DNA from 2 places in the Bacillus sp. H1a genome. Region 1 is predicted to be linked to the other one. Evidence: riboswitches for the same ligand, from Rfam matches in the RefSeq annotation. Region 1 holds a riboswitch; the other holds the start of a gene.
What was found. Region 1 has a riboswitch for FMN ahead of U860_RS0102325 (ECF transporter S component). Riboswitches for the same ligand answer to the same signal wherever they lie in the genome.
Positions count from the first base shown of each region.

Region 2: it holds a riboswitch for FMN, as region 1 does, so the genes downstream of both, ribD (bifunctional diaminohydroxyphosphoribosylaminopyrimidine deaminase/5-amino-6-(5-phosphoribosylamino)uracil reductase RibD) here and U860_RS0102325 (ECF transporter S component) in region 1, are expected to answer to the same signal.

Region 1 is NZ_AYMH01000003.1:122,043-138,670, forward strand. It holds gene U860_RS0102310 (ATP-dependent DNA helicase RecQ) at 1-995, opposite strand, end outside; gene U860_RS0102315 (helix-turn-helix domain-containing protein) at 985-2,046, opposite strand; gene U860_RS0102320 (ferredoxin) at 2,345-2,593, shown strand; gene U860_RS0102325 (ECF transporter S component) at 2,710-3,288, opposite strand; FMN riboswitch at 3,452-3,591, opposite strand; gene U860_RS0102330 (hypothetical protein) at 3,839-4,525, shown strand; gene U860_RS0102335 (peptidoglycan DD-metalloendopeptidase family protein) at 4,554-5,168, opposite strand; gene U860_RS0102340 (cob(I)yrinic acid a,c-diamide adenosyltransferase) at 5,253-5,834, opposite strand; gene resE (sensor histidine kinase ResE) at 5,975-7,750, opposite strand; gene resD (DNA-binding response regulator ResD) at 7,750-8,466, opposite strand; gene resC (cytochrome c biogenesis protein ResC) at 8,769-9,926, opposite strand; gene resB (cytochrome c biogenesis protein ResB) at 9,941-11,566, opposite strand; gene resA (thiol-disulfide oxidoreductase ResA) at 11,689-12,210, opposite strand; gene rluB (23S rRNA pseudouridine(2605) synthase RluB) at 12,316-13,044, opposite strand; gene spmB (spore maturation protein SpmB) at 13,333-13,863, opposite strand; gene spmA (spore maturation protein SpmA) at 13,860-14,456, opposite strand; gene U860_RS0102385 (D-alanyl-D-alanine carboxypeptidase family protein) at 14,449-15,573, opposite strand; gene U860_RS0102395 (superoxide dismutase) at 15,686-16,600, opposite strand.
Region 2 is NZ_AYMH01000045.1:84,732-101,359, forward strand. It holds gene bioA (adenosylmethionine--8-amino-7-oxononanoate transaminase) at 1-144, shown strand, start outside; gene bioD (dethiobiotin synthase) at 144-872, shown strand; gene bioF (8-amino-7-oxononanoate synthase) at 838-2,025, shown strand; gene U860_RS0121420 (alpha/beta hydrolase) at 2,022-2,762, shown strand; gene bioC (malonyl-ACP O-methyltransferase BioC) at 2,728-3,537, shown strand; gene bioB (biotin synthase) at 3,539-4,537, shown strand; gene U860_RS0121435 (hypothetical protein) at 4,719-5,030, shown strand; gene ribH (6,7-dimethyl-8-ribityllumazine synthase) at 5,068-5,529, opposite strand; gene ribBA (bifunctional 3,4-dihydroxy-2-butanone 4-phosphate synthase/GTP cyclohydrolase II) at 5,548-6,741, opposite strand; gene ribE (riboflavin synthase) at 6,754-7,398, opposite strand; gene ribD (bifunctional diaminohydroxyphosphoribosylaminopyrimidine deaminase/5-amino-6-(5-phosphoribosylamino)uracil reductase RibD) at 7,380-8,492, opposite strand; FMN riboswitch at 8,802-8,945, opposite strand; gene U860_RS0121460 (CDGSH iron-sulfur domain-containing protein) at 9,135-9,377, opposite strand; gene U860_RS0121465 (DUF2552 family protein) at 9,480-9,725, shown strand; gene U860_RS0121470 (alpha/beta hydrolase) at 9,735-10,658, opposite strand; gene U860_RS0121475 (GNAT family N-acetyltransferase) at 10,741-11,217, shown strand; gene U860_RS0121480 (LacI family DNA-binding transcriptional regulator) at 11,332-12,258, shown strand; gene U860_RS0121485 (Na+/H+ antiporter family protein) at 12,284-13,603, opposite strand; gene U860_RS0121490 (alpha/beta hydrolase) at 13,733-14,734, opposite strand; partial or broken gene U860_RS0121495 (CopG family transcriptional regulator) at 14,866-15,168, shown strand; partial or broken gene U860_RS36005 (ferritin-like domain-containing protein) at 15,128-15,400, opposite strand; gene U860_RS0121500 (5'-nucleotidase C-terminal domain-containing protein) at 15,595-16,628, opposite strand, start outside.

The DNA of each region.
Region 1 (16,628 bases):
CATAATAAAATGGCTATACTCGGTTCGCCATCTCTTCCAGCTCTTCCGATTTCTTGTAAATAGGAAGCTACATTTGTCGGATAATGAAAATGAATAATATATCTCGTATTCGACTTATTTACTCCCATCCCAAAAGCACTTGTACATATTACAAGCTGCAATTGATCATTCATAAACTGTTGTTGAATTAACATACGCTCTTCGTGTTCCATACCACCATGATAAAAAGCTACACCTGTAACCCCTTTTCCTCTTAAATACTCAGTTAAACGCTCTGTCCATGCCCTACTTGAACAATAAACAATACCCGGTCCTTGTAAGTACATTACATGCTCAAAAAGCGCCTCTTTTTTTTCTTCTATCGTCTCCACAAATTGTACTTCCATCGCAATATTTGGACGATCAATTGAGTATACATGCTCAGCGACATTTTTTAGACTTAAACTCTCCGCTATATCTCGTAGGACATCCTTTGTCGCGGTCGCCGTTAATGCTAGTACCGCTGGAGATCCGATACTCTCAATTACTTGATCTAACTTTTTATAATCCGTCCGAAAATCATAGCCCCATTGTGAAATACAATGAGCCTCATCTACGACAAACAATGAAATATGAATTCCCTTCAATTCTCTTATTAACAATTCCGACTGCAACATCTCTGGTGATACAAAAATAAATTTATAAAAAGCTAGCTTTTTCATAGCCTCTCTTTTTTCACTTAACGTCCGAAAACTATTAAATGCAATAACTCGATTTTTCACAACATGCTTTAATTGCATAACTTGGTCTTCCATTAAAGATAATAATGGTGATACAACAAGCACCGTTCCCTCTTGCATAAGCCCCGGAAGTTGATAGCACATGGACTTCCCCCTTCCAGTCGGAAGCATTGCTATAACATCTTTTCCTTCCAATAGGTCCGTAATAACTTCCTTTTGTCCCGGACGAAATTCAGAATATCCAAACCACTTATATAAATATTCCTCAAGCTTCATTTATACCCTCCATCCGTGCCAATACAAGACGGACTTCAAAATAAGAGATTTCCTCCCCAACCGCTTGCTTCAACACACGCAATTTACGTGTTTGTAATGCTTCAATTACTTTTGTTACTTTTTCTATTTTGTCTTTTTCCATAAACATCTCAATAGAAAATTCTTTTTCTCGTAAAGCAATTTCTACAAAATGATCTTCTATTGTTGCAACCTTCAAATTCCTAATTGTTGCTATTTCTTCTAAAGAACGCCCTTGTCTCCAAAGATTGTATGTTCTTTTCGTCGACAAGCTAAACAAATCAGCTCTCTCATTTGGATAAGATATAATTTCAGCTAATAATGGAAACTCATTTTCTTTATTGCGAACTTCTTGAATAAAGAAGTGAATTGTACCCCAAAATAAAAAATGCACTCGAAATACATCTTGTTTCGTAATTTCCGCTAATTGTTGTACAGTACAACCAATACGTTCATAGCCAGTTAAACGATATGTTACAATTGTCGCCTCTACTGGATTACTTTTTTCTAAAAGACCATGTATTTCCTTCCACAATCTTTGAGCCAATTCACTCCTCACATATGGAATTCCAGTGAGAAAACGTTTCACCCACATCATTATTTCTGTATCTTGTTGAATTGGAATAAATTTCGTATTCGCCTGTTGTAAATTCGAAATAGTTTGGACAATTAATGATAATCTCTTCCAAAACGTTGCACCTAATTCACCATAGTGTAAACCATGTAAATACGTCGGAAAAGCAAATACATCTTCCCATTTGTTTAATTGTATTTTACCAGTAGTCGTTAACACGTATGTATTTTCATGTATAGCTTGAACCAACTCCGCTTGTAACAACTTTGAAACTTCTCGATCATAATCAGCTCTATCTAATGATTTATATATCCCAAACAAAAAAGAAATTCGGAACATATTACCATCTTGTAATGTTTGCGAAGATCGCTTTCCTTTTAATAAATAATAAATAGAAGAAACGGTTCTTTCACCATTCAATTGTTTTAAACAATATAATAAAGTATATTGTAGCTGCATTACCGCTTCCACCCTTCAATATAACTTAATTTCTTTTTCAGTATGATTACACGTTTACTGTTACTAATTAAACTTATCATATTCGCGCTCTATACTTGTATATATTCTATTGTATCAAACGTAGTAACATTTAAGTATTTTGGAAATCTTATGAAATAATTCAAAAATAAGTTGACACTCTAATTGATAAGCATTATCATTATAATTTTATGTTGAAAAGTTTTAAAAACCGTTTTACAATAAAGTTATAATTTTTATGGCGAACTTTTCACATACATATTATCAGGAGGGAAAAAAGATGGCAAAATATACAATCGTTGATAAAGATACTTGTATTGCATGCGGTGCTTGCGGAGCTGCTGCACCAGACATTTATGACTATGATGATGAAGGTATTGCATTTGTAACATTAGATGATAACCAAGGTATCGTTGAAATTCCAGATGTATTAGTTGAAGATATGATGGATGCATTCGAAGGTTGTCCAACTGACTCAATTAAAGTTGCTGACGAATCATTTGATGGCGACGCTTTAAAATTCGAATAGTCGTTTATTAACTTCAAAAAAACCCCCTCCTAAATATGAGGGGGTTTTTTTGTTCACTCTTTCATTTCCCTTAACAAAAAACCATCAGCAGTAATACTGCCGATGGTTTAATATTTTCAAGCGTTTTTCATCTTTGCAAATACCCATACTTTCAGGCGTGAAAATAACGCTACAAATACAATCGTCACAACAATTCCTTTAATTATATTAAACGGTAATATAGCCGTTATAATAGTTTGCCGCATAACATCACTAGACATAGCTGGTGAATTTAAAAACCAAGTGTACGCTGGTAAAATAATGAAGTAGTTTAACACACTCATAATAACCGTCATAGTAATTGTTCCTAACATTAATCCTGTAGTTAAACTTTTTACTGAACGATACTTTCGGAATAAGAATGCTGCCGGACCTATAAATAAACATCCCGCTATAAAGTTCGCTATTTCTCCAACTGGCACTCCCGTTAAACTCCCTTGAATTCCATAGTATAAAACATTTTTAATAGCTTCTACAATTACTCCTGCAATCGGACCAAAAATAATCGCTGCAATTAAAGCTGGTACATCACTAAAATCAATTTTTAAAAATGGCGGAAGCCCTGGGAATGGGAAGTCCAACATCATCAGTAAATATGCAATACTACTTAGCATCGCCACACTCACCATCTGCACTACACTGTTTTTTTGTTTCATCTTTCTCTCTCCTTTTCCATCGATCTTCTCATGGAAAGTGGAAAGGTTCTGCTATGCCTATTTTTTCATAGAACGAAAAAACCCCTTGTGATTTACACAAAGGGAGAATTTCAAGGCACATCAAACAGACGCTCAAATACTTATCTTTTTTGAACGCTTGAACCTCCATCTTCTCCCATCCAGACTATACTGTCGGCTTTGGAATCACACCAAATCCTGCCTTAACGGCTCGCGGGCTTAGAACGACATCATTAACTGTTCATCACCGCCGGTCGGGATTTTCACCCTGCCCCGAAGATAGACCGATATTCTATTTTCTCCTTCATTATACAACAACATGATCGTATTGTGAACTAAAAAAGTGTAACTTATTATAAATAAGTTTCCTACTTTAAGTATATGTGATGGACTAAAAAATATTTTACAATACAACCCATATTTTTTATAATTCGGTATTTCTCTTATGAATCCCCTAGTCATATATAGTTAAAAGTGATAAGATGTTGAATTGTTAAGATAAGAACATTTTCTGAATTATGGAGGAAATGTCATGAAGAAAGAGAAAAGACACTCTATTCGAGAAGCAATGAAAAAAAACTTAAGAAAAGAATACTTTTACTTAAAAAAGGAATTGCTTTTCTACTGTCCAATTGATTTAGGCACATTCTCAAGTGAGACATACTACGCTACTTTTGATCAAGATGGCATAAGTATTTATCAGTATGATAAAAAAACAGAAAGTAAATTAAAATTGTGTGAGCGTCATCCATGGAAAAGTTGGAATAAAGTGAAAGTTGATCACTATTTGACAACTTCTCAATTTATTTTCCAAGGTGAGCGAAATTGGATTTTATCCCTTTTCCAAAAAGGAAAAGAAGCTCAAAAAATAATTGAGGAACATACATCTTTACAAACAGAAGTTGTTTCCCGTTCTTTTTTCAAAAAACTTCCTGGTTTCCGTTCTAATACACCATTGAATAAATACATCGGCAGCATTTGTTACACTGCACTTATTGCATTTTTATTAAAATGGATGATTCCATTTCAAGCACCACAAATCGCCCTGTATTCTATTTCAATTGGCTTTATGCTTCTTGGCTTACTTTGTCTTACAATCGGTTTAATCGAACCAACTATTGTACTGTTTCGGACAAAAGAAAAAACAAGAACAAAAGTCTTTTACTTATATAGCTACTTAGCTATTTCTGGATTTATATGTGTCTTTATTTTTTGGTAAAAAAAGAGCTAGTTTGACTAGCTCTTTTTTAATCAACGTATAATTGTTGATTCGGATAGATTCGCTCTTGTTGCAATCCATTTCTCACTTTAATTTCATCAACTGTCATACTAAATTTCCGAGCAATGCTGACTAAAGTATCACCTTTTTGTACGACATATAATGATGATGACACGACTTGATTTTTTTGTTCATTTAAAACAAGCAACGGATTCATCGCATTCCTTTTCTCCATCGTCCATCTTCCTTGATGCACTTCTAAATGTAAATGCGCGCCTCGCGATTCTCCTGTATTACCGACCTCTCCAATTAGCTCTCCTTTTGAAATATTATCCCCTTGAACTACATATCTCTTATTTAAATGCGCATAAACAGCCTCGTATTCTCCATGTTTAATAAACACAACATTCCCATAACTACTTGAAAAATAAGACCTCGTCACCTTACCATTTTGAATAGCCGCAACAGGTGTTCCAATAGGCGCAGCTATATCAATACCATAGTGCTTCCCATGCCTTGTCCCAAAATAATCACTTATCCGCCCTTCAACAGGCCATATCCACTGATTTTCTTCAGCGTAAACATGTAATTGAGATAAAAATAATATACTCAATAGCATCACGCTACATTTTAACGCTTTCATATACATCCTCCGTTTTCTAATAACCATCATACCTTCTCTATTGTGGTATATTACAGAAAAAAGTATACAAAAAAAGAAAGTGAATTACTCCACTTCCTTTTCTTCTTTATCACGAAAAACAATTGCACTGCGGTTATATTCCACATCTTTCACTTGTAAACGAGCATTTATTACTCTAGCAATCGCAAAGAAATAGTCAGATAACCTATTTACATACTTAAGGACAATTTCATTTATTTCTCCTTCTTTTTGCAATGACACGATGCAGCGTTCCGCCCTTCTTATAACTGTACGTGCAATATGGATAGTGGCCGACGCCTCGCTACCGCCTGGTAAAATAAAACGCTCTAACGTCGGTGCTTCTTCTATATACGAATCAATCCTTCTTTCTAAATACTCGACCATTTCTACCGTTACTTTATAAGGAATTTTTTGCTCAACTACCGCTAAATCTCCTCCACAATCAAATAGTTCATGTTGAATATTTTCAAGTTCATTATAAATGTCACGAAAGCGTTCTTCTTGCAACTTAGTCATCGCATATCCGATATGAGAATTCGCCTCATCAATTGTGCCATAGGCTTCTACACGTATATGATCTTTATCCACTCGACCACCTATTACACTTGTTTTCCCTTGATCTCCTGTTTTTGTATATAGTTTCATTTCATTACGACACCCCTCTTATTATTTTCAGTTCTAATCAATATAGAAAAAGTTCTACTATTCTTTATTTAATTGAACTTACAAAAAAATAAAAAACAGTAGAACTTTTATTAATCATCATCCTTAAAGAACATGTATATCTAAATTAAACGATTCGGTAAATATACAGAGAATGTAGTTCCTTCTCCAACAACACTCGATACAGAAATTTTACCATCATGCCCTTGAACAATATTTTTAGCAATCGCAAGCCCTAATCCAGTTCCAACTTTATTCCCGCGCGTTCTCGCTTTATCAGCTTTATAGAATCGATCGAACAAGAATGGAATATCTTCTTCTGGAATACCAGCACCTGAATCTTGCACTTCGAAAGTAAGGCCATTATTTTTCGTATCAATTACAAGTGCAACATGCCCACCTGCATTCGTATGACGGATTGCATTATCAATTAAATTCGTCAACACTTGTTCCATACGGTCTGCATCAAACGGGTATTGTTCAATTGGACTTTGGAAATCAACTGTTAATTGGACTTCTTTATCCTTTGCAATCCCTTGGAATTTACGGCCAATTTTTTCGACAAATGGATGAATATCTACTTCACCTATATGTAACTCTACATGACCACTTTCCATACGAGCTAAATCTAATAACTCATTTACAAGTTTACCTAAACGAACAGATTCATCATAAATAATTTGGACAAACTCATTAATTTCTTCTTTCGTTTGCACAATATCATCTAAAATTGCTTCACTATACCCTTGAAGCATTACCATCGGTGTACGTAGTTCATGTGAAACATTCGCAATAAAGTCTTGACGCATCTTCTCCAGACGACGTTCTTCCGTCATATCTCGCAGTACTGCTACAGCTCCACGAATTTTCGTTTGGTTGTAAAGTGGTGTCATAAGAACTACGTAGTTACCTTTTTGCAAATTAATTTCAACAACTTGCTGTTGTTCGCTTTCTACAACAAGATGGAATAATTCAACAAGTTCAGAAGGCAATTTTTTACTCAATTCTAATTCTTTTTCTTCTTGCCAAACTTGTAAGAAATGTTCTGCCGGTGGGTTGATAACAACGACTTCACCTTCTTGATTTAACGTAATAACACCATCAGCCATACTACTCAAAATGCTAGTTAACTGCTCTTTTTCTTGTTGCAATGCATTCATATTAAACTTCAACTGCTTTCCCATTTGATTTAAAGCAGTTGCAAGCTCACCAATTTCGTCCTGAGACACCATAGGAGCTTTCGTATCAAACTTCCCGCGCGCCACCTCAAAAGCAACCTCACGCATTTTACGGAGCGGTGCTGTAATTCGAGTAGATAAGAAAAATGCAAAGAAAGTTGTTAAAATAATCGCAATCCCGGCTGATAAGAAAATAAAATCAGTTGTTCTCTCCATCCCTTGTATTGGAACTTGCAAAGATTCATATACAAACACAGCACTTTGATTTTTTGACTGCACTGGTTTCCCGACGATCATAATATCATTTTCAGTGTTTTTATTCTTCCTACTATTAGAAGCTTTTCTAATGTTATTCTTAATTTCCTTTTTATCTGTAAAAACAGCTGCTAATTCTTTATCACTTTTCAAATCATCTATTGTAAGAGTAACTAATCCTTCTTGTTTCGGCGAAGAAGAAATTTCCTTACCATCTTCTACAATAATAATCCTTGAAAGTGGATCAGAAAATTTGTAAGCGATATTTTCAATCGTTCTTACATCGGCACCTTCTTCAATTAACTCTGTGACACTTGTTGCAACTTTCTGAAGCCTAGCTTCACTCATATCAACATAATACGTTCTAAAAAACTGCGAAAGTAAAATAGCAACAAATCCAAGAACAAACGAAACGAGAAGTAATATGGTCATCCATAACTTCCCTACTACACTTCTCCAAAGCATCAGTCGTTCACAACCTCAAACTTGTAACCTACGCCCCAAACCGTAACGATCATCTTCGCTGCATCAGGTGATTTTTTACTTAGCTTTTCACGCAAACGCTTTACATGTGTATCAACTGTACGTAAATCTCCGAAGAATTCATATTGCCATACTTCTTTTAGCAATTGCTCACGATCGAATACCTTATCAGGGGCTTTCGCTAAGAATAATAGTAATTCATATTCTTTCGGCGTTAAGTTCACTTCATTGCCATCTGCTGTAACACGGTGTGCATCGTTATCAATTGTTAAATGTGGGAACACAGTAACATCTTTCGTCGTTGTATCTTGTGTAAAGAATGTTGTTGGTACAGCACGACGTAATACCGCTTTCACACGAAGCACTACTTCACGCGGGCTAAACGGCTTTACAATATAATCATCTGTCCCAACTTCAAATCCTTGTACCCTATTTACTTCCTCACCTTTTGCTGTCAGCATAATAATTGGTGTTGCTTTCTTCTCACGAATTCCTTTACACACTTCAATACCATCTTTGCCAGGCATCATAATGTCTAATAGGATTAGATCATAATCATTTTGTAACGCCATTTCTAAAGCTGTATCACCATTATCTGCTTCTTCAATTGTGTATTGTTCTCTTTCTAAATACATTTTCAATAAACGACGAATACGATCCTCATCGTCTACAATTAAAATTCTTGATTCATTTTCCATTTCTACCCGTTACGTATTTTAACGCAACGGTTTACACCTACCCTTCTACAATATGATGCTGCACCTATTCTCGTTTAACAAAGCATATCTTTAAACGTTCCACTTTCCATATTATACTTCACAAGAATAATAAATTTTGTTCATTTTTTTTCCAAAACTATGTATTTTTTTTGAACAGTATATTTGGTCCTCGACATCATTTTACAAAATCAACCGCTACTTTGTCATGTTTTTCTCAAAAAAGAAGAAAAGTTGACAAAAATAAAATAGGAAAGTGACATGCACTCTCCTATTTTATTTCTCTATGCATATGAATGTAAACCCGCGATAATTAAGTTTACTACAATAAAGTTAAACATAATGATTGCAAAACCAATTACTGCAAGCCAAGCGGATTTCTCTCCATGCCACCCTTTAGATAAACGTAAATGTAATACCGCAGCATAAAAGAGCCAAGTAATAAGCGCCCAAACTTCTTTTGGATCCCAACCCCAAAAGCGCGTCCACGCTATTTGAGCCCAGATCATTGCAAAGATTAATGCCCCTAATGTAAACACCGGGAATCCAATTGCAATAGACCGATACCCAATTTCATCTAACAAATCACTATTCGTATTCTTTACTAACGGCTGAAGTGCTGCTGATACTCGTTTGCGCAAAACAAGTCTTAATACAATATAAAGTAGTGTTCCGACTATTACTGACCAAATAACAGTATTTAATTTTTTCGCATTTACAAACGCTGGAACCTCCACTGTTGGCTCTAACTTATTTTCTGTCATTAACTTCCCTTCATGTGGTCCCACTAAAGCTGGAAGGTTATACTTCATCTCAACTTGTTGTTCATTTTTATCAATCCATTGAAACTTCGCTTCGTATTTCATACTAGAGAATACCGTTGTTACTGCAATAAATCCAACAGTACAAACAAGTGTGAAAACTACCGTTTCTAACCAAAATGTACGTTTACTTCTCGTTGATTGATCTACATTTTTCAATAAATACATAACGCCCGTAATAAAACTAATTGCTAAGATCGCTTGTCCTGCTGCTGCAGTCGTCACGTGAATATGTAACCAATTACTTTTTAAAGATGGAATAAGCGGGGATATCTCCCTCGGGAACATACTTGCATAAGCAATTAATAAAAGCGCAACTGGTAATGCAAATAGTCCGATTATACTTACGCGGTACATAAAATACATCACAATAAATGCTCCGACAAGCATCATACCGAAAAATGTACCAAACTCAAAAAAGTTACTAACTGGCGCATGCCCTGATGCAATCCACCTTGTAACAAAATATACTGTTTGTGCAATAAACCCTAATATTGTTATAATTATACCTACATTTGCCCACCTATGACCTTTTTCTTTGATTGCTCCGCCAAAAAATAGAGTTGCAATTAAATATAAGATGAAAGCGGCAAACAGAAAATTACTACTTATTTGCACCATATCGTTTCCCCACCTTAACTAATTTTTTTATCGGTTATTTTATCATGTGGTTGCGGAATCGCTGTTCCTTCTAAAACTCTTTCAATATCTTTCTTTAAACCGAACCAATTTTTATTTGTATGACCTGCAACCCACCACTCATCATTGACGCGTTGTATCCAAATACGGCGATGGTTCCAATACATACCTTGAATCACACCAACCATAAATATAAACCCACCAATACCAAGAATCCAAAGCGTTAAATCTTTTCTTACAGTAAGTGCTGTTGCATTTTGCATTTCCACACCTGCAAATGACATTTTATATTTATTGTTTCCATCAGGTTCTATATTTTGCCGAATACCAACAAAGCTCACTTCACCATCTGGTGTTTCCGGGGTAAACATTTTAAAGACGAATGCAGGATTGTTTGGTAATTTTGTCTTCGTATTCGGCTTTCCATTCTCATCAAAATAAAAATCAGGAAAATAGCTTAATAGTTCTAGAGAATACCCGTTTCCTAGATCATATTTTTCTGTAGGATTCGCTAAATTCACTTTAATCGGTCCCCACTTTTGATTATTTGCTTTATTTTGCAAATGGAAGGACATACTTTTAAATTCACTTTCCTTATAATCCACTTGATAAACAGCAAATTGATCAAACTTCAGTGGCTCATTCACCCGAATTTCAGCTTCTTTTACCTTTTCTAATTTTGGTTTTTGACCTGCTATAGTTTCTCCTACTGCTTTATATAATACGGCATTCGTTTGGAAGTTTTTCGCAATCATTTTATCACCAATACGATCAATCGCATCATCAAAAACTTCTTTGTCCTTACTCTTATCATAAACTTCCTTTATAAACTTTTCGTTTTTCAAATAATATTGACCATCAGTTCCTGGTATTTCTTTCGTTTCACCATCGCGTAACCAAAGTGCTTCGTCTACATACATACTCGGTAAAAAACGTAGCATTGCACCAAATAGAAAAATAATAAGACCGATATGATTTACATATGGACCCCAGCGAGAAAAACGTCCCTTTTCCGCTAAAACGTTCCCGTCTTCCACTTTCACATTATAATTTCTTTTCTTTAAATTAATTTGAACTCGTTCTAAGTCGCCCTCTTGCGGCGAACCAGTCCCGTACACTCTCTGTCTCTTTAAAAAGCTTGGGTGTCTTTTCACCCCTTGTTTTTTTAATGCTTTATAAAGAGGAATTACACGGTCTAAGCTACATATAACAAGTGAAATGCCAATGGAAGCAATTAAAATCATGTACCACCATGATCCATATAAATTATTAAACCCTAATTGATAGTATAATTGCCCTAAAAATCCGTACTCTTTCTCATAATATTCAGCCGGTGCGATTCCTGGAGTTATGTACATTTCTTGCGGAAAAATAGTTCCTATTGCCGATGCAGCTAAAGTTATTACGATTAACCATACCCCTACTTTTACAGAAGAGAAAAAACTCCAAATTTTATCGATTATCGTTTTCGTATGTGTGAGAGATCTCCGGGCACTCCCCTCATATCTCATATCCAATAAATTCACATTTTCATTGCTTTCAAATGGTTTCCCACAAGCTTCACAAAAAACGGTTCCTATCGGATTAACATGTCCACATTCACACTTAATTTCTTTCAACACTCTCACCACCCCAGTATCTATATGTACTATTGTATATTCTACCTTCAAGTTACCGCAATACTCAGAATTCTTAAAACGAAGGTGCTATACACCAAGCACCTCTTATGTAAAGGCTTTCTTTATTATGGAGTAATTTTCTTCAAATAGGCTTCCAGTTGTTCCTTCGTTTGCTCACCTATAATTTTCTCAACAACCTTGCCTTCTTTATCAATTAAAAAGGTTGTTGGTAATGGTCCCACTCCATATGTACCTATGATCTTTTGTCCTTTATCAATCGCAACCGGGAATTTCAAACCATATTGGTTCACAAAATTTTTCACTGCGATATCCGTTTCATCTGCATCTAACGCGATAATTTCAACGCCTTTTTCTTTATACTTTGGGTATAACTCATTCATGTACGGCATTTCTTTTTCGCAAGGCTTACACCAAGTTCCCCAAAAATTTAAAAATACACCTTTTCCCTTTAAATCTTTCAGTTCAATTTTCTTTCCTTCTAAATCAGTCACGACAAAGTTAGGTGCTTCTTTCCCAATTTGCATTTTCTCTTTATCAGCAAAAAATCCTTGATACAGTGTAAATCCTACAGCACCGCTTAAAATGAGCAGAATGATAACACGAAATAATAGGCGATTTTTTTTCATATTTTCTCTCCTCTCTTCGATGAATATATGTATTCTTTTTTACAAATGTTTTATTGAATAAATCACCAGCGGAGCATTCCACTGGTGAAAGTTTCAATCTATAGCTTATCGTGGTTTTGTAGTCGCCAATGCACGTAATTGCTTCACCTCATGCGGTGTCAATTCTCTTGCATCACCAGGTCGCAAACTACCTACTTCTAAAAAGGCATAACGTTCACGTTTTAATTTCATTACTTTACAATCTAACGCTTCAAACATACGACGTACTTGACGGTTACGTCCTTCATGAATCGTTAATTGTACAATCGCCATCTCTTTACGCTTGTCCCAAGAAATAATTTTCACTTGTGCTGGTGCTGTTTTCCCGTCTTCCAGCGCAACACCTCGTTCTAACATGCGAATTTTCTCACCTGTTAATGGCCCTTTAACTTTCGCAACATACGTTTTTTCAACTTTATATCTCGGATGCATTAATACATTTGCAAAGTCCCCATCGTTTGTCATCAATAATACGCCAGACGTATCATAATCTAAGCGTCCGATTGGGAATAAACGTTGTCTAATTTCAGGGAAAAAGTCTGTTACAACATTTCTTCCTTTATCATCTGATACACTTGAAATTACACCAGTTGGTTTATATAGTAAAAAATAAACAGGTTCTTCTTTTTCAAGAGGGATGTTATTTACTTCTACTTTATCTTGAGGAGTTACTTTTGTTCCTAACTCCTTCACTATTTTTCCGTTAACTTTCACTTTTCCTTGCTGAATTAATTCCTCAGCCTTCCTTCTCGATGCAATACCTGCTTGCGCAATCACTTTTTGTAATCGTTCCATTTCTTTTTTTCACCTCAAATTTATCTTACCTTCATTAGAAAGACTTGGCAACCGCCTAAGCTTTACGCCATTTGCTTCGCCTAGCCTTAACAACATAGCGATGATAATAAACGTATAAAGGCCAATACACGTTTTCACCCTTTATTATTGTTTACACTTTTTCATATTGCTCACAATAAAAGTTCATCATTTTGTCAAAAATACCGCATAAAAAAACCACTATTAAGCTACACCTTAATAGTGGTCGTATACGTATTATAAGCGAAATAGCGTAAAAAATGAATACCATTAATGAAACAATAAAGAAACAAACACAATTGAGCAAATAATCCCGATTAAATCTGCAAACAGTCCTACTTTTAGTGCATCTCCCATTTTTCTAATACCAACAGCCCCAAAGTATACCGTTAAAATATAAAAAGTCGTATCTGTGCTACCTTGCATCGTAGAAGCTAATCTCCCAATAAACGAGTCTGGTCCATATGTAGCGATTAAATCGGTCGTTATACTTAAACCTGCAGAGCCCGAAATCGGACGTATAAGTGCCAGTGGAACGATTTCTGCTGGTACATGAATAAAATCTAACATCGGCTTCATTACCGATATCATCGCATCTAGAGCACCTGATGCCCGGAAAATAGAAATAGATACAAGCATTCCAACCATAAACGGCAAAATTGAAACTGCAATTTGAATCCCTTCTTTTCCCCCCTCAACGAACGATTCATACGTTGGAACTTTTTTTATCGTACCATATAAAAGGATAAAACCGATTACACAAGGGATTACCCATAATGAAATTGTATTTACAATGCTCATTTTTTCCGCCCCTTTCTACTCCTTCTCTGGTAAAAATAGCGGTCAATCCAAATTGCCCCGATCATCGATAACACTTGTGCAATGAATGTTACACCAACGATTTCTGTAGGGTTTGCTGATTCATAAGTCATTCGAATTGAAATTACAGTGGTCGGAATTAATGTAATTGCTGATGTATTTAAGGCTAGGAACGTCACCATAGAACGACTTGCAGAATCCTTCCCACCGTTTAACTCTTTGAGTTGCTCCATTGCTTTAATGCCCAGAGGTGTTGCTGCATTTCCTAATCCAAAAAAGTTTGCCATCATATTTGATAAAATGAATCCCATTGACGGATGATCCTTCGGTATTTCTGGAAACAATCTTTTGACTATCGGCATAAAAAGTGAAACTAACTTTTTTAACAATCCTGCTTCTTCTGCAATTTTCATTAAACCGAGCCAAAATACTAAAACACTAATAAGTCCAATACATATCGTAACCGCATCTTTTGACCCTTCAAAAACGGCTTTATTCACCTCTTCCATCGTTCCATTTATCATGGCATATACAATCCCTATAACTGCCATCGCTACCCAAACGAGATTAACCATCTGTACCAACACCTATCATGTAAGAAAAGATTTCTTTTACATTATTCCAATACATTCCCGTCGTAGCTACTAACTTCCGCTTACTGTAAAACAAATTACGTTCTCCAACTTTCTCATTACCAACAAAAATTTCCGTTTTCCCAATTTTCACTCCATCCGAAGGTTTTACACTTTTATCAAGTTCAACTTTTAATAACACATTCTTCCTTTCCTCTGCAGTTAAAGGTACGGAAAAACTATTTTTCGTGTAAACATGATTGGCATACTTCTTTTCATTTATTTCGGCAAGTGTTCCTTGCCCTAAAACTTTTGTTTGCTTATAGCGTTCAAAGCCTTTATCAAACAGGTTCATATGATCGTTCCAATCGCTAGAAGCACTCAAAGTTACCACAATTAAATCCAGCCCATCTTTTGAAGCGGTCGTGACAAGTGTCCGCCCGGCTTTTTTTGTAAAACCTGTTTTCCCCCCTGTTGCAAATTCATAATAAGATGTCACGAGTTTATGTTTATTTTTCCACGGATAATCCCAAGAATCTGATTTATATGTTTTTGTTCCAAAGATTTTCTTAAAAGTCTCGTTCCCCATGGCATATTTCGTTAATAATGCCATATCATACGCTGACGAATAATGCGATCCATCCCCATCCAAGCCATGTGGGTTTGAGAAGTGAGTATCTTTCATTCCGATTTCTTTCGCCTTTTCATTCATTAAATATACGAACCCGTCTATACTCCCTCCAACATTTTCAGCAATTACTTGCGCTGCATCATTACCAGATCTGAGCATTAATCCGTAAACTAAATCTTCTAACTTTACTTTTTGTCCAGGTTTTAAATAAATGGCCGACCCTTCTACCCGTACCGCTTCATTACTAACCGATACCAATTCTTTCATTTTTCCTGATTCAGCAGCTAACAATGCTGTCATAATTTTTGTTATACTAGCAATTTTTTGTGGCTCATGTTCTAATTTCCCATACAGTACACGGCCAGAATGCTGTTCCATTAATACTGCGTTACGAGCACTGACACTACTGTTCATCTCTGCATATGTAGGAATCGGCATAACGCTTGCGTACATTATAATTAGCGTAATGATTATACAAATTCGTCTCATATTTCCCCCCACGTCCTTTTGGCACTTTTTGTACAAGTGTATGCTTGGCCTTTTAAAATATGAACGAAATCTCCCTTCCAATTCCAATAAAAAAGACGCATGGGATATGCGTCTAATACGGTGTCCATTCAATTTGTTTTGCACTTTCAAATCTCTTTTCTACATCGGACCAATTTACAACATTCCACCAATTTTTAATATATTCATCTTTTCGATTTTGATATTGTAAATAATACGCATGTTCCCAAACATCAAGTACAAGGAGTGGTATCGTATCCCATTGTGTAAATAATTGATGAAGCGTGCTCTGTAAAATTTCTAACCTTCCTGAGCGGGGTACCCATACAAGAATTGCCCACCCTGAACCTTCCACTTTAGAAGCTGCTTCTGTAAAATGTTTTTGAAAACGTAAAAAGCTTCCAAAGTCTTGCTCAATCTGTTGTGAAAGAGCACCTCTTGGGCTTCCACCACCATCTTTTTTCATATTGCCCCAAAATATTGTGTGTAAATAATGACCTGATCCATGAAAAGCAGCTTCTCTTTCCCAATGCTTTATTAAATCAAATTTATTTGTTTTTCTCGCTTCTTCCATCATCTTCTCCGCTTTATTTAAACCTTCCACATAACTACGATGATGTTTATCATGGTGTAACATCATAATTTCTCGTGAAATATACGGTTCCAACGCATTATACGGATAAGGTAATGGCGGGAGTGTATGCCCACCAATCGGAACAGCCCGTTCGCTATCCCCTCTTTCATATAATTCATATTCCTCTTCTTCCTGCATAAACACTTCCTGTAAATGGTGCTGAATATGTTCTACATCATCACTTATTTCATACATAAATTCGGCATCTGTATCGTATTCATGCTCTTTCATACGTTCTAATAACGTTTGAATTTTATAAGCAAGCATATGGACATCATACACTTCCATTGCGCGGCTATCTAATACGTGAAGAACACTTTCACACCAGCTTTCTACTTCATGAAAGTAATCTGTAAATACACCTTGCTGACTCATGTCACACCTCCTTGATGCTATCCACTTT
Region 2 (16,628 bases), on a different contig from region 1:
CGTTCAAGAGAGTTAGGCATGATTTTACGTCCACTTGGTAACACCATTGTATTTATGCCTCCTCTTGCATCTACAATGGCTGAAATTGATGAGATGTTACGCATTTTATATAAAGCAATCTCAGATGTTACGGAGGAAGAATGATGAGTGGTTTCTTTATAACAGCAACAGATACGGAAGTTGGAAAAACTGTAGTGGCAGGGGCCTTAGCAGGTATATTTCGTGAGCGTGGGTATAATGTTGGTGTATTTAAACCGTTGCAAAGTGGACATGTTGCGTCAAATCCAGATGGGGATGCAGCAAGGTTAAAAGCATTATCGGGTGTACCGACAAAAGAAGATGAAATTTGCCCTTATTCAATTGAAGAACCACTTGCTCCGAGACTTGCCATGAAAAGAGCTGGAAGAGTCGTAAAGTTAAAAGATATTATTGCGCACTATGAAGAGTTATTAAAAGAGTTTAATAGCTTATTTGTAGAAGGAGCTGGTGGGCTTGCCGTCCCATATACAGAAGACGCTCTAGTAATCGATTTCGCAAAAGAGTTAAAGCTGCCTCTTATTGTAGTAGCACGTCCTACACTAGGAACAGTAAATCATACAATTTTAACAATAGCTTACGCAAAGGCACAAGGATTAACAGTGGCAGGTGTCATTTTATCTGGTTGTAAAGAATGTGAAATGGAAAGAGTACAAGAAAATAAAGAAATGATTGAAGAATTGAGTGGGGTACCGGTTTTAGGTTTATTACCATTCTTTGAAGGTGAGTTTACAAAAGAAGAAGTATTGGAATCGGCAAAAGAACATATTATGATTTCAAAATTAGAGGAGTTCGTCCAAAATGAATCAAATGTGGCGCACACATCTTCAATCTAAATTACAACAATTAAATGAGCAAGGGCAGTATCGCAATTTGCATGTGACAGAGCAAGCAGAAGAGACATGGCTTATTCGAGATAAGAAAAGGATGCTAAATTTAGCATCAAATAATTATTTAGGATTAGCTGGAGATGAAAGGTTGAAAGAAGCTGCTATTGTCTGTACAAAAAAATATGGAACTGGAGCGACAGCATCTCGTCTCGTTGTAGGAAATTATCCACTGTATGACGAGGTTGAGAGAAGTATATGTAATTGGAAAGGTACTGAAAGATCCTTAATTGTAAATAGTGGATATACCGCGAATGTTGGAGCGATTGCTTCGTTAGTTGGTCGTCATGATATTGTTTTTAGTGATAAATTAAATCATGCAAGTATTGTTGATGGAATTATATTAAGCGGGGCAGAACATAAAAGGTATCGTCATAATGATTTGGATCATTTAGAGAAGCTGTTGAAAATAGCGTCACCTGAAAAGAAGAAATTAATCGTAACAGATACTGTTTTTAGTATGGATGGTGATACTGCATATTTGAGAGGTTTAGTGCAGCTTAAAGAGAAATACGGGGCAATCATTATAGTTGATGAAGCGCATGCGAGTGGAATATACGGAATTAGTGGAGCTGGATTATCTCATATAGAAAAAGATATTGCTCAAAAAATTGATATACATATGGGGACGTTTAGTAAGGCTTTAGGGTGTTATGGTGCGTATTTAACAGGTGATGCAATTTATATAGAGTATTTACAAAATATGATGAGGAGCTTTATTTTTACTACAGCCTTACCACCAGGAACATTAGGAGCGATACAAAAAGCAATTGAGATTGTGAAAGAAGATCACGAAAGAAGAGAGAACCTTATAGCGAATGGTGCGTACTTCAGGAACCGTTTAGGAGAAGCAGGTTTTGATATTGGGAATAGCTCAACTCATATTGTACCGATTGTAGTCGGTTCAAATGAAAATGCCCTACGCTTTAGTGAAAAATTGCAAGAGATAGGCATTACAGCAATTGCAATTCGCCCGCCAACTGTTCCGGTCAATAGTTCCCGAATTCGCTTTGCAGTTACGTCACAACATACAAGGGCCAATTTAAGATGGGCAACGCAACATATTATTCGTATTGGTAAAGAAGAGGGGTTTTTAGTATGAAAGAGCTGAAGATTATTTTTATTCCTGGATGGGGAATGGAAGAAGAGGTTTGGACTTTAGTTCTGCCGTATTTTAAAGGATATTCTGTTCAATGTGTAGAGTGGCGTAATGTGAAAGAAAGTAGTGAATTTGCGGGGCGCATCATAGATGCAGCAAATGATGAAAATGTGATTTTAGTTGGGTGGTCATTAGGAGCGCTAGCCGCTATCCAATCTTATAAAAAGATTAAGGCAAAAGGTATAGTTTTAATAGGTGGTACTGCTAAATTTACAATTACTAGCGACTATACAAGTGGGTGGAATGCTTCATTTGTAGAACGTATGAAAAAGAATTTAGCAAGGCAGAAAGAAAGTACGCTACAGCGCTTCTATGAAAATATGTTTACAAAAAATGAGTTAAAAGAGAATAAGAATTTTGAAGAGCTTACAATGCAATTTAAAGGAGACACGATTCAGTCTTTGCAATTAGGTTTAGATTATTTAATAGAAACAGATATGAGAAATGAATTAACAGATATTAAAGCCCCGTTGTTACTCCTTCATGGAGAGCAGGATGTAATATGTCCATTGTCTGCAGCTCATAGTATGACGAAGAATACGAACGCTACGCTAAAAGTAGTAAGCGGGGCTGGGCATGCATTATGCATAACAAATTTTGAATATTGTGCAAATGAAATAATTCAATTTGTAGAGGGGATACGACATGATCAACAAAATGTTACTGCAAAAACGGTTTAACGGGGCGGCGGTATCTTACGATCAATATGCAAACGTGCAAAAGAAAATGGCACAATCGTTACTTTCTATATTGCAAGAAAGGTACAGTGAAGCATCATCGATACGTATTTTAGAACTTGGATGTGGAACTGGATATGTAACAGAGCAATTATCAAATTCATTTCCGAAAGCACATATTACAGCTGTTGATTTTGCTAATGAGATGATTGCAGTGGCGAAGGCTAGGAAACAAGTAGAGAATGTTGTATTTAGATGTGAAGATATTGAGAAATTAAAATTAGAAGATTCATATGATGTCATTATTTCAAATGCTACATTTCAATGGCTAAATGATCTAAAAGCGACAGTGAAAAATTTATTTAGCCATTTGTCTGAAGAGGGAATATTATTATTTTCAACGTTTGGTAATACGACTTTCCAAGAATTACATACGTCTTTCCAACGTGCTAAGAAAGAAAAGGGGATACACAATTGTACTTCAATTGGACAACGCTTCGTTTCGAGAGAACAGTTGGTAAATATATGCAAAATACCATTAGGAGATGTACATGTTTCTGAAACATGTTACATAGAAAGATTTACAGAAGTTAGGGAGTTTCTACATTCTATTCGAAAAGTAGGAGCGACCAATAGTAATGAAGAATCGTATTGTCAAAGTCCTTCACTCTTTCGGACGATGCTTCGAATATACGAAAGAGATTTCACGGGAAAAGAAGGGATAATGGCAACATATCATGCTTTATTTACGTATATAACAAAAGAGGGGAAGAGATGAAATGAAACAAGTACAAACAAAAAGGGATTGGAAAAAACTTGCATACGACGTAGTAGAAGAGAAAATGATTACGAAAGAAGATGCAATAGCGATATTAGAAGCTGATGACACAGAAGTTTTAGAAATTATGAATGCAGCTTATATCATTCGCCATCATCATTTTGGTAAGAAAGTAAAATTGAATATGATTATTAATACGAAATCAGGCTTATGTCCTGAAGATTGCGGGTATTGTTCACAGTCTATTATTTCAGAAGCACCGATTGATAAATATGCATGGTTAACGCAGGAGAAAATTGTAGAAGGAGCACATGAAGCAATTCGCCGTAAAGCAGGTACATATTGTATTGTAGCATCTGGACGTCGTCCGACGGATAAAGAAGTAAATCACGTAATTGGAGCAGTTAAGGAGATTCGTGAAACGACAGATTTGAAGATTTGTTGTTGTTTAGGTTTCTTAAACGAAGATCAAGCAGGACGTTTAGCAGAGGCTGGTGTGCATCGTTATAACCACAACTTAAATACACATGAAAATAATTATGATAGTATTTGCTCAACTCATACGTATGACGATCGTGTTGATACAGTTCAAAAAGCGAAGCAAGCCGGCATTTCACCATGTTCTGGGGCGATTTTTGGAATGGGAGAAACAATTGAACAACGTGCTGAAATTGCCTTTGAATTACAACGTATAGATGCAGATTCTATTCCTTGCAATTTCCTTGTTGCTGTAAAGGGGACGCCGCTTGAAGGACAAAAAGAGTTAACACCTGTAGAATGTTTAAAAGTGTTGGCGATGATACGTTTTGTAAACCCAACAAAAGAAATTCGTATTTCAGGAGGACGCGAAATCAATTTACGTTCTGTACAGCCGCTCGGTTTATTTGCAGCAAACTCTATTTTTGTCGGCGATTATTTAACGACAGCTGGACAAGAGCCGACTGCGGACTGGGGTATGATTGAAGATTTAGGATTTGAGATTGAAGAATGTGCACTATAATATAGATGAAAAGTAAACTCTTTTAAGAGTTTGCTTTTTTTGTAAATAAAATGTAATAAAAAGCCATTAACGCTTGATACTATTGCTTTTTAATCGAGAAAAAGAATTTTTGTGGACGAATTTTCCAAGCCCCAATTGTACATAGTAAAAAAGTAATTTATATTGGGTTGGAGGATTTTACATGCACAAATATATATTAGCTATTATGACTTGCCTTATTTTAATAAAAGCGATAAGTGCTGATCCAGTTAAGGCGGCTGAAAATCCTGAACAAAAAGAAATGCAACAAAGAATTGAACAACATTTTCGAACGAAAGCTGAGCATTTTGGACTTGAAACAGAAGGAAAAGATTTAAAAGAAGTGCGGAAAGAACTTACTATTATAGAAGAAGCGAAAAAGAGAGAAAATGTGTGGAGAACAGCACAAACTCTTCGTATAAAAACAGAAGGAAAAACGATGGATGAATTAATAGAAGATGTACGAAAAAGGTGAAAAAATAAAATAAAAAAAGAGGCCGTAGCCTCTTTTTTTAAGCCCATTGTTTTGATAAGTGAGCCATTTCGATTGCAGCAACTGCTGATTCATACCCTTTATTACCAGCCTTTGTACCTGCACGTTCAATCGCTTGTTCAATTGTTTCTGTCGTTAATACACCGAAAATAACTGGAATGTCCGTTTGTAGTGATAAAGACGCAACACCTTTTGCTACTTCATTACAAACGTAATCGTAATGTGTTGTAGCACCACGGATTACTGTACCTAATGTAATAACAGCATCATACTTTCCGCTATTGGCCATCTTTTTAGCGATCAAAGGAATTTCGAATGCACCAGGAACCCATGCAACGTCAATATCATTTTCTTCTACACCGTGGCGCTTTAATCCATCTAAAGCCCCGCCGAGTAACTTGCTTGTAATAAACTCATTAAAACGTCCAACAACAACCCCAACTTTTAAACCTGTACCAACTAAATGACCTTCGAATACCATATTTTATCTCTCCCTTAATTATAAGTTTAATAAATGTCCTAATTTGTTTACTTTCGTTTGTAAATACGTTTTATTTTCTTCTTTTGCTGGCATTTGCAACGGTACACGCTCGATTACTTCTAAATCGTAACCTTGTAAGCCAGCAATTTTTCGTGGATTATTCGTTAATAATCGTAACCTTTGTAAGCCTAAATCTTTTAAAATTTGAGCGCCAATACCGTAATCACGAAGATCTGCTGGGAACCCGAGTTTTTCATTTGCTTCTACAGTATCAAAGCCTTCTTCTTGTAATTTATAAGCGCGAAGCTTATTAAGAAGCCCAATGCCGCGTCCTTCTTGTCTCATGTAGAGAAGAACCCCTTTTCCCTCACGCTCAATTTGAGCAAGCGCAGCATGTAGCTGTGGTCCGCAGTCACAGCGGCACGAACCGAATACATCACCTGTTAAGCATTCTGAATGGACACGTACAAGTATATGATCACCTGTTGAAATATCACCTTTTACGAGTGCGATATGTTCTTTCGTGTCTAATGAGTTAGAATAGCCAATTGCATGAAACGTACCGAAATCAGTAGGTAATGTAATTTCCACTTCTCTCGTTACAAGCGTTTCATGATGGCGGCGATAAGCAATCAAATCTTCAATTGTAATCATTTTTATATCAAATTGTTTTGCGCACTGCAGTAAATCAGGTACACGTGCCATCGTCCCATCTTCATTTATAATCTCGCAAATGACCCCAGCTGGTTCTGCTCCGCAAAGTTTGGCTAAATCGACAGCAGCTTCTGTATGACCAGCACGACGCAAGACACCGCCTTCTTTCGCAATTAATGGAAAGATATGTCCAGGGCGATTGAAATCAGCACTTTTTGATGTAGGATTTAACAATTCTTGTATCGTAGTTGCCCGTTCGTGAGCGCTAATCCCTGTAGTTGTAGAAATATGATCAATACTTACTGTAAACGCAGTATGATGTGAATCTGTATTATGAGAAACCATTGGTTCTAACTGTAGACGCTCTGCACATTGTTCTGTAATCGGTACGCAAACGAGGCCACGACCGTGTGTAATCATAAAATTAATCGTTTCTGGTGTAATGAACTCTGCTAAAGCAATAAAATCGCCTTCATTTTCTCGGTTTTCATCATCACATACGATAACGACTTTTCCTTGTTTTAAATCTTCTAGAGCTTCTTCAATACGATGAAACATTGTGCTTCCCCCTTATAGAAATCCGTTTTCTTGTAAAAAGCTTTCGGTCATTGAATCTGTTTTTTTTACCGGTTTTGAAATAAAGCGTTCAATATATTTACCAATCATGTCACACTCAATATTTACGATATCTCCGGCTTTTTTTTCTCCGATGACAGATTCGCTTACTGTGTGTGGGATGAGTGAGATTGTAATTGAAGATTCGTCTATATCAAATATTGTCAAACTAGTGCCATCAACAGAAACGGATCCTTTATGCAAACAATAGCGTAATAATTCATCAGAAATTGCTATTTTGTAATAGATGGCATTGTAATGTTGTTTTTTAGTTAAAATCGTACCGATGCCATCTATATGTCCGGTGACGAAATGTCCACCGAATCGTCCGTTCGCAGCCATTGCCCGTTCTAAATTCACTTTGGCACTTGGCTTTAGCATACGAAGTGATGTTGCTTTCATAGTTTCAGGCATTGCATCGACCGTGAATGAAGTAGTCGTAAAATGAGTCACGGTTAAGCAAATCCCGTTAACTGCGATGCTATCACCTAACTTGACATCTGATAAAATTTGATTTGCGCTAATAGTTAACTTCATTGCTTCCCCACTTTGAGTCATGCTTGATATCGTTCCTAACTCTTCTACAATTCCTGTAAACATTCCGTCACCTCGCTTTTTAAGGTTGCAACAATTTTTATATCATTACCAATTTGTTTCATCTCTTGAATTGTTAAGGGAAGTGCATCTTGTAATTTTGAAAAACCATTTCCGCCAAATAAAGTAGGTGCATCTTTTCCACCGATTAATCTCGGGCTTATATAGGTCACAATTTCATTAAAACTATTTGTTTTTAAGAAACTTGCATGTACCGTTTGACCACCTTCAACGAATAGAGAAAGAATTTGTTTCTCCCCGAGTAGGGATAGGACATCTTGTACTTCAATTTGCTTCGTTTTCATTTGGAATACAGCTATATTGTTAGATTCATAAGATGCTATTTGCTCTTTATTTACATCCTTACCGACAATAATCCATGTCGGAGCTAAGCCATCTGTTATGACATGAGAAGATGGCGGCGTTCGTAAGTGGGTATCTAAAATAACGCGTATAGGATGTTTACCTCCGTTTGGAATTCTTGTTGTTAAGTGTGGATTATCAGTTATAACTGTATTCACACCGACAAGGATAGCATCATGCATATGACGATATCGATGAACATCAGCTCGCGCTTCTTCACCTGTAATCCACTTACTTTCACCGGTTACAGTCGCTGTTTTTCCATCTAAGCTCATTGCTGTTTTTATTGTTACAAATGGACGTTTCGTTTTCATATAGTGAAAAAAGTATCGATTTAATAAAGTTGCCTCCGTTTCAAGAACACCGGTAGTTACCTCGATTCCGGATGCTTCTAATCTCCTTTTTCCATTAACGGAAACGAGTGGATTGCAATCAAGGGTAGCAATTACAACACGCTGTACTCCTTTTTCAATGAGTAATTCACAACAAGGTGGTGTTTTTCCAAAATGGCTACACGGTTCAAGTGTTACATAAACGGTAGCGCCTTTTGCTCTTTCACCAGCCATGTGAAGAGCATGAACTTCAGCGTGTTCTTCACCAGCACATAAGTGAGCACCCATTCCAACAATATTTCCATCCTTTACAACAACAGCACCAACCATAGGATTTGGACTTGTTTGTCCTGATGTACCTTGTGCTAATTGCAAGGCAATTCTCATATATTCTTGATCTGTCATTCTCTTCACCTCTCCTGAAAAAATCAAAAAACCCCAAAGATATAAAATCCTTGGGGTTTGGGAGACGTGATTTCTAGAAATATAGTTCGAATACGAAAGTATAGGAAAGAAACCTAACGATGACTGATATTTTGGCATAAGGAAAAAGCCTAGCACAATATCGAGTTTTTCAAACGCTAGTCGTATCTTTTTATTTCAGTATAGAAACATAAGTATACAAAATAAAACATATATGAAGATTCAAAATGAACCTTTAAAAATATGCATACTGAAATAAAAGTGTATTCGCTATATATAATTACTAGAAAACATATCCTTCTCCCATCCAGACTATACTGTCGGCCCTAGAGTTTCACTAGATCCACCGTTTTCGAGTTGAAAACGGGTCACGGACTTAAAAGCTTTCGCTTCATCACCGCCGGTTGGGAATTTCACCCGACCCCGAAGGATGTTGTTTGCTCACATTATAGCACAAAAAAGAAAAAAGCATAGTAGAAAATGTTCGAATGTGAAGAATTGTGTGGAAATATATGTTGCTTTGAATGGAGTCAAAAGTAATAGAAATGTTGTAATGGGAAGGTGTGTACAGGCGTTGATTGAAAGAAAAAACATGCACAAAAAATGTGCATGTTACTTATAAAATTATTCTGCCTCTGGTGCTCTAACAACAGATTCGAATTTTCCTTTATGCGAAGCATCGCAATAAGGCATATTTTTTGATAGACCACAACGGCATAAAGAAAATGCCGGTTTTTCTGGAAATACATTCCCTTGTGAGTCGACTAATTCCACGTCCCCTGTAACGCGAAAAGAGCCATTATCATTTACTTTAATTTGTACTTTTGCCAACGTTATCCCTCCTTTCCAAACGCTTAATCTCATCATATAATCAGGGAGAGGACTTGACAATAAAAAAGAGTTCTTTGTACGGAAGAAGAGGGAATGTTATAATAGCTTTTATAACTGATTAGAGTAAGGTGACGAAAGATGGATAAACAATTACGAACACTACAAAATATTGCAAATGAGCGCACGTGGGCATCATTTTTGAATGATAATCATCCATATAGTTTACTTCATTGGTCAATCGCAGGTGTAGGACAAGAACCGAAAGATGTTTGGTTACTTCAAGATGAGGTGACCTTTCAAACGACGGAATTCCCAACGCTAGATGAGGCAGTAAAGTGGATTTCTGAAAATATGGAACAAGTTACAGACGTTTTAGCGCAGTAAAAAACAGGCTTATGCAAGCCTGTTTTTTGTTTCTTTTACATATGTGTTTAAAAATTTGTCAATGGCAGCTTCGTACTCTTCTTTATTTTCATTATAAGAGCAAGCGTGTGCACCATGTTCTGCAATATAAAGTTGTTTATTATTCTCCTTTGCTTCATAAAGTGATTTCGTCATATCAGCTAAAATATAGTCATCATCTTTACTATGAATAAAGAGAACAGGATTGTTAATATTTTTTATGCAATCAATTGGTGAAACTTCACGAATTGTATAGCCGTCACGAACTTTTAAAAAGGCATTTGCTAAAGGTAATAAAGGCCATTTTGGCAAATGAAATTCAACCTTTAAACGATGTTGTAATTGTCCGTAAAAATCAGAGAAAGGACAATCAGCAATATAAAAATCGGCACCATCTTCTACAAGTCCTGCATATTGAAGAAGGGTTGCAGCACCCATAGATTCACCATGAATTCCAAGTGTAATATTCGTTCCGAAACGACCTTTTAGCCAGTCAACTACTGATTTTAAATCATGTTTTTCATAATAGCCATAGCTTGTCGTTTTGCCACCTGTTTTACCATGGCGACGATGATCATAAATAAATACGTTATATCCTCTACTCAAAAATAAGTTTGCATACTTAACGGAATTCATTTTATTTACAGTCACACCGTGGCAAAAGATCATAAATTTATTGGAATGTCCAGCTGGCATGTAATATCCGTGAAGTTCGTATCCAAATTGAGAAGGGATGTGAATTTCTTCTTTTTGAATAGCATTAAAATCGTCCAAATGAAAATGTTTTTTCGTTTCGCGTTCTAAAACTTCTTCCTCTGTTTTTTTCTTCAAGTACATAACTTTATTTGTAAAGAAAATCCCAATAGCAGTTAGTGCACCTAGTATAGTAAACAATGCTGTAAAAAAACGTTTCATACTTTACCTCATCCTCCAAATACCTCTACATATGATACACTTACATTGTATCACAATGATATAAAAAGGGGAGAAATCGTGTATGGTTCATATACAAAAAATTACACCAGAAATGAAAGAAACAATTCAGGATTTTATGTGTGAAAACTGGGGAAGCTCAATGATGGTCTCACGGGGCAGAGTACATCGATTGGAAAAGTTACCCGGTTTTGTTGCGCTTCAAAATGACAGAATAGTGGGAATTATAACTTGTGAAGTGACAGAAAACATGTGTGAAATTGTATCGTTAGATAGTCTTGAAGAAGGAAAGGGGATTGGTACAAAACTGATGGATTGTGTATTGCAAATAGCAAGGGAGAATGGATGTAAAAAAGTATGGCTCATTACGACGAATGATAATATGAACGCACTTCGTTTTTATCAGAAACGTAACTTTATGATGACGAACTTATATATTAATGCGGTAAAGGAAGCACGAAAAATAAAGAAAGAAATTCCGTTTATTGGTTATGATAATATCGCGATTTCACATGAAATTCAGCTGGAGTATATTTTGTGAGTAAAGTGGAAGCTATGTAACAATTTTCAGAAATATAAAACAATAACCTTGACGAATGTTATATTTTGGTTTAGTTTAAAATTGTAATCTATTACCATATTAAGGGGTGACGATGTGGCAACTATACGTGATGTTGCAAAATTGGCCGGTGTTTCAGTCGCAACCGTTTCAAGAGTTATTAATGAAAAAGGATATGTCCATGAAGATACGGTAAAACAAGTAAAGCAAGCAATTGAAGAGTTACAATATAGGCCTAATGCTACAGCAAAGCCCTTATTTAAACAGCCTTCAACGATGGTTGTATTACTTGTAGATAATTTGCATAATCCATCATACATCACTTTGCTCCGTTTCGTTGAGGAAATAGCATATAAAGAAGGATATCAAGTAGTAGTTTGTAATATAGAAAATAAGAATAGATACATAGATATGTTTATGCAAAATAACATTGCAGGCGTTATAATGACGGAATCTGTTTTTCGAAGTATAGGAGAAATCTCACTTCCTTTCGTTGTGCTTGAGGAAAGGCAATCTCTTATGAGCTATTATGAAAGTGGGCAGAAAGCTGTTTCTTTATTAAAAGAGAAAGGCTGTCAGTTTTTTACTTATATTGGTGAGGGGGTAGAGAGTGAAGAAATGGAAGAGCATGTGGCAGGATTTTTAGACACTGCTTGGAAAGAAGGACTTTCTTATCGAGAGGAAATTGTACAAGGGTATACGAATCAACAGTTTCTTGAAATATTGCAAAAGCATCCGTACATAGATGGGATTGTAGCTTCGAGTGACAAGGTCGCTATTGAGCTAATCAGGGCGGCGAAAACTCTTAATATTCATATACCAGGTAAGTTGCAAATCATTGGATTTAACGGGAGTGTGGAGGGTGAATGGATAAGCCCATCGTTAACGACGATTGGAAGCCATATCGAAGAAAACGGAAAAATAGCTTTTCAGCAGTTAATTGGAAAAATAAAAGAGAAGAAGGTGGAACAAGAAGAAGTAAAAACAGAATGTAGATTCATTGAGAGAGAAACAACAAAGTAAAAGGTGCGTTTTTAAAACGCACCTTTTATAGTGTAATTGCGGCAATAAAGCCGAATATAAGTAACGGTATATTATAGTGTAGAAAAGTTGGAACACATGTATCCCATATATGGTGATGTTGACCGTCAGCATTTAAACCGGAAGTTGGTCCAAGTGTACTATCTGATGCTGGAGATCCTGCGTCACCTAGAGCACCAGCTGTCCCGATAATTGCGATTGTTGCCATCGGGCTAAATCCGAGCTGGATGCATAACGGCACGAAAATTGTTGTTAAGATTGGGATGGTTGAAAAAGATGAACCAATTCCCATCGTCACGAGAAGTCCAATAACGAGCATAAGAAATGCAGCGAGCGGTTTACTATTTCCGATTATATGCGCACTCGTTTGCACAAGAGATTCAACGTGTCCAGTTTTTCGAAGAACAGCGCCAAATCCAGCGGCAGAAATCATAACAAATCCGATAAAGGACATCATACGCATTCCGCTCGTTAAAATAGCATCGGCTTCTTTAAGAGGAAGACTACCGCTAACTGATAAGACGATAATACCTGCTAAGGCACCGAAAATCATTGATTCTGTTGCTAATTGAACAGTTAATGTAGCGATTATTGATAATAAGCCAAAAGTGATGCTTCTTTTCGTATAGGGAACGATTTCATTCTGTGCAGCATGAACGTGTTCTGTTTCATACGTACGTGGGTTTCGATATGTAATGAAAACCGCTACACATAATCCGATAATCATACCGATTGCTGGAATAGTCATTGCTTTTGGAATAAGTGCGACGTCAAATGTAAGGCCACTTTGCGCAGCATTTGTTTGCAATACGTCATGATAAATTTTTCCGAACCCTGCTGGAACCCACATGTAAGGAGTAGTCAAACCAAATGTAATAAGACATGTTACAAGCCTACGATCCACTTTCAGTTCATTTAATACTTTTAAAAGTGCTGGAATTAAGATCGGGATGAAGGCGATATGAACAGGGATAATATTTTGTGAGAAACAAGCCATTGTTAAAATAATAAATAATATAAGTATTTTAGAATAGACTTGTTTTTTTGTGTCTTGTTCGTTGCCAATCCATTTTAAGGCTGATTGGATCATTGCATCGGGAAGCCCTGTTTTTGAAAGGGAAATAGCAAATCCACCGAGCATTGCGTAGCTTAATGCGATAGGAGCACTGTTTCCGAGACCGGTTGTAAAAGTGCTAATTGTTTCTGAAATACCAAGTCCGCCGATAAGTCCGCCTGTTAAAGCTCCAACAATAATGGCGACAATGACTTGGACACGTAACAAACTAAGCAATAGCATGACTGCTACTGCGATGAGTACAGCGTTCATAATAAATGTAGTCTCCCTAATCTTTATTCTGTTAAGGCAAGTACATGTGAAGTATGCTATTTTGTGGTTACACATGCTTGCGACATATTATTATAAATTGTTTTCTGGAAAATGTAAAAGTGTCTTTCGTTATTTATGTTGAAAAGATAGCTCTTGTTTAATTGATTGTAAAGATTGGGCGAATAGTTCAGGCTCTTCTAAATCTGGAGAATGTGCCGAGTTTGGAAACCAAATCATCTTTTTAATAGGAGCTTGAATGATATCGCAATATTGTTGAACGAGTGCATAGGGAGTTTGATAATCATAGCGACCAGAACAAAAATAAACCGGAACAGCTAAACTTGAAATAGATGAAAAGAAATCGATTGTCAGCATCTCTTCCCATAGTACTCCAGACTTTAAATTTCCTGTGAGAAATTTGAACCAATCTAATATCGTATATTCAGGAGAAAAGAAACCTTTTCGTATGAAAGAAAAGGAAGATCCGTTTTGTATTGCTCCTCCAAATGTACCAAGCCACTTTCTTTGAATAATGAGACGTCGCGTATCTAAAAAGGGTGGTTTACCTAATTTTAAAAGAGAGGCTAGTGCTTTTTTATGGTCATGTTTTTTTGCCGAGTTAATTAAATGTTGAAATAGTAATTCCTCATTTTGCTTCATATGTACGATTTGACCGATGCCGATATAAGCCTCTATATATTCCGGATATTGACTAGCGATTTTCAGTCCGATAATACTCCCCCAAGAATGACCAGCGAGAAATAATTTTTGCTTATTGAACCTTTTAAGAAGATATTGGATGACTTCTTTTGCATCTGAAACAAATTGATCAATCGTAAAGTTCGATTGGATATCCCGCCATAAAAAGGATTTTCCTGCCCCGCGTTGATCCCAATTAATCACGATAAAATGCTTTTCTAACTCTTTCTGAAAATGTCGAATAAAGCCGATTTGAGCCATACCAGGTCCGCCGTGACAGCATAATAAAATAGGCTGATCCACATTTTGCCCACGTATAAGGAGAGATTGTTTCCGATCATTAATCATAACGCTTTCTATCGTAGCGATACTGTTAGGGATTAATTGCTTCTTTTCGTTATAAAACTGAGGGGTATGGCTACGAAAAAGCATATGTAAACCTCCTTTTCTTAAATGGTATGAATCGCACGGGCTCTTTCTTTTGCATATACTACTAGAAAATCATTGTATCATAACATACTGGTTAGATTTCAATCTTAGGCAATTAAGAGATGAGGGAGAATGTGACGATTGGAGAAATTATCGATTCTTTAAATAGACGTGAATCAATTGCTATTATAGCGAAACGGCTTGAAATGAGCCCATATACATTATCAAAGAAATTAAGGGTGGTTGGATATGAATATGATGGAGAGCAGAAGAAACGTATTTTTACAGGTGACGGAGAAGAACCACATCATTTGCAAATCCAAAAAGCTACTGCCCTTCAATATGTAAAAACAGACTATCAATTACTAATTTATGAACAATTACAAAGCATTTATGAATTACTAAGTAAAAATCAACAGAGCGTTGTTCATCTTGTATAGCGAATTCTAATCCGTTCAAATAAAGAGTTGGACATTCTTCAGTGATTTTGGGCTGAGGGTTGTTACCAGTTAAAAGGTTGTAAATTTGTACAAATTGGTGGGAATATTTTATTTCATCTTGCTGAATTTCAAGGATTTGATTTCGTTCATTCATTGCTTTCTCAATACTACGAATAGGTTTGTCGTTTTGTCGATATAAAGCATCCCAATTGTCTGGCCGGAAATACATATGAACCCTCTCAGTATAGTTTTCTGTATATTACGAGGAAATAAGGGGCTATGTGCTTATCTATTACTGCACTAGAAGAATACGATAATATGTATGACCATAAAAGAAGAAGCTCCTTGCATATAAAAGAAGAAGCTCCTTGCATATAAAAGGAGCTTCTTCTTTCGAGTGTCACGCACTAATTCGAATAATATTTAGTTGATTTTTTGAATACGTCCATCAATAATCGGCTGAATTGGTTCTTTCAATTGTTTTACATAAGCGACTAATGCTTCAAAATCGTTCGGACCAGTTTCAGCATTTTTTCCATTTTTAAAGGATACGAATCCATCACCGCCAGAAGCTAGAAAAGCATTTGCAACTACGCTATACGTTTTAGAGGAAGCTAATTCTTCACCATTTGTTAAACGGATATTAGTAACCTTTTCGCCATTTGGTTTATTTGCATCCCAAGTGTATTGAATACCTGAAATTTGGAGCATTCTCGTAGCTCCTTTTTGCCATTGTTGATTTAAAATATCACGAATATCTTGACCTGTTAAATCTACTTTAGTTAATTGATTTCCGAAAGGTTGAATGCCATATAATTCGCCCCATGTAATATCTCCAGCGTCTAGATCGTTACGAATGCCACCGGGATTCATAAGAGCGATTTGTGCTTGCATTGTTTGGCGCTGTGCATCGGCAATTAAATTTCCAAGAGTAGATTCACCAGCATCGTTTTGTTTACGGTCGATAGGTGCTGTGGATTTCCCTAAAACTTCATTTACAAGCGGTGCAATTTTTTCTTTATATTGATCTAATTTTTGTTTTACTTGTTTATCAGGCTCTACACCTTCATGGTACGTTGTAATAACTTCAGCTTTTTTCTTAACGATATCTTTTGTTTTTCTATCAATGGTTACATCTACGTCTGAGAAAGCCATTCCGTAAGAATTCGCTTGTACGATAAGTTTATTATTTACAGTACCATTTACATACGTATGACTATGTCCACCGAAAATAACATCAACTTCAGGGTCTGTTTCATTTGCAATACGGACGAGATCACCATTTGTTACACCAGTGTCATCAGTTGTACCTCCAACATGTGCGAGGACTACGATAGATTTAACGCCGAGACGCTTTAATTGTTGTGTGGATTTATTAATAGCTTCTACTTCATCAGTAATTTGTACATTTTTTAGCATAGTGGGCATAACGACATTTGGTGTATCCGTTGTAACAA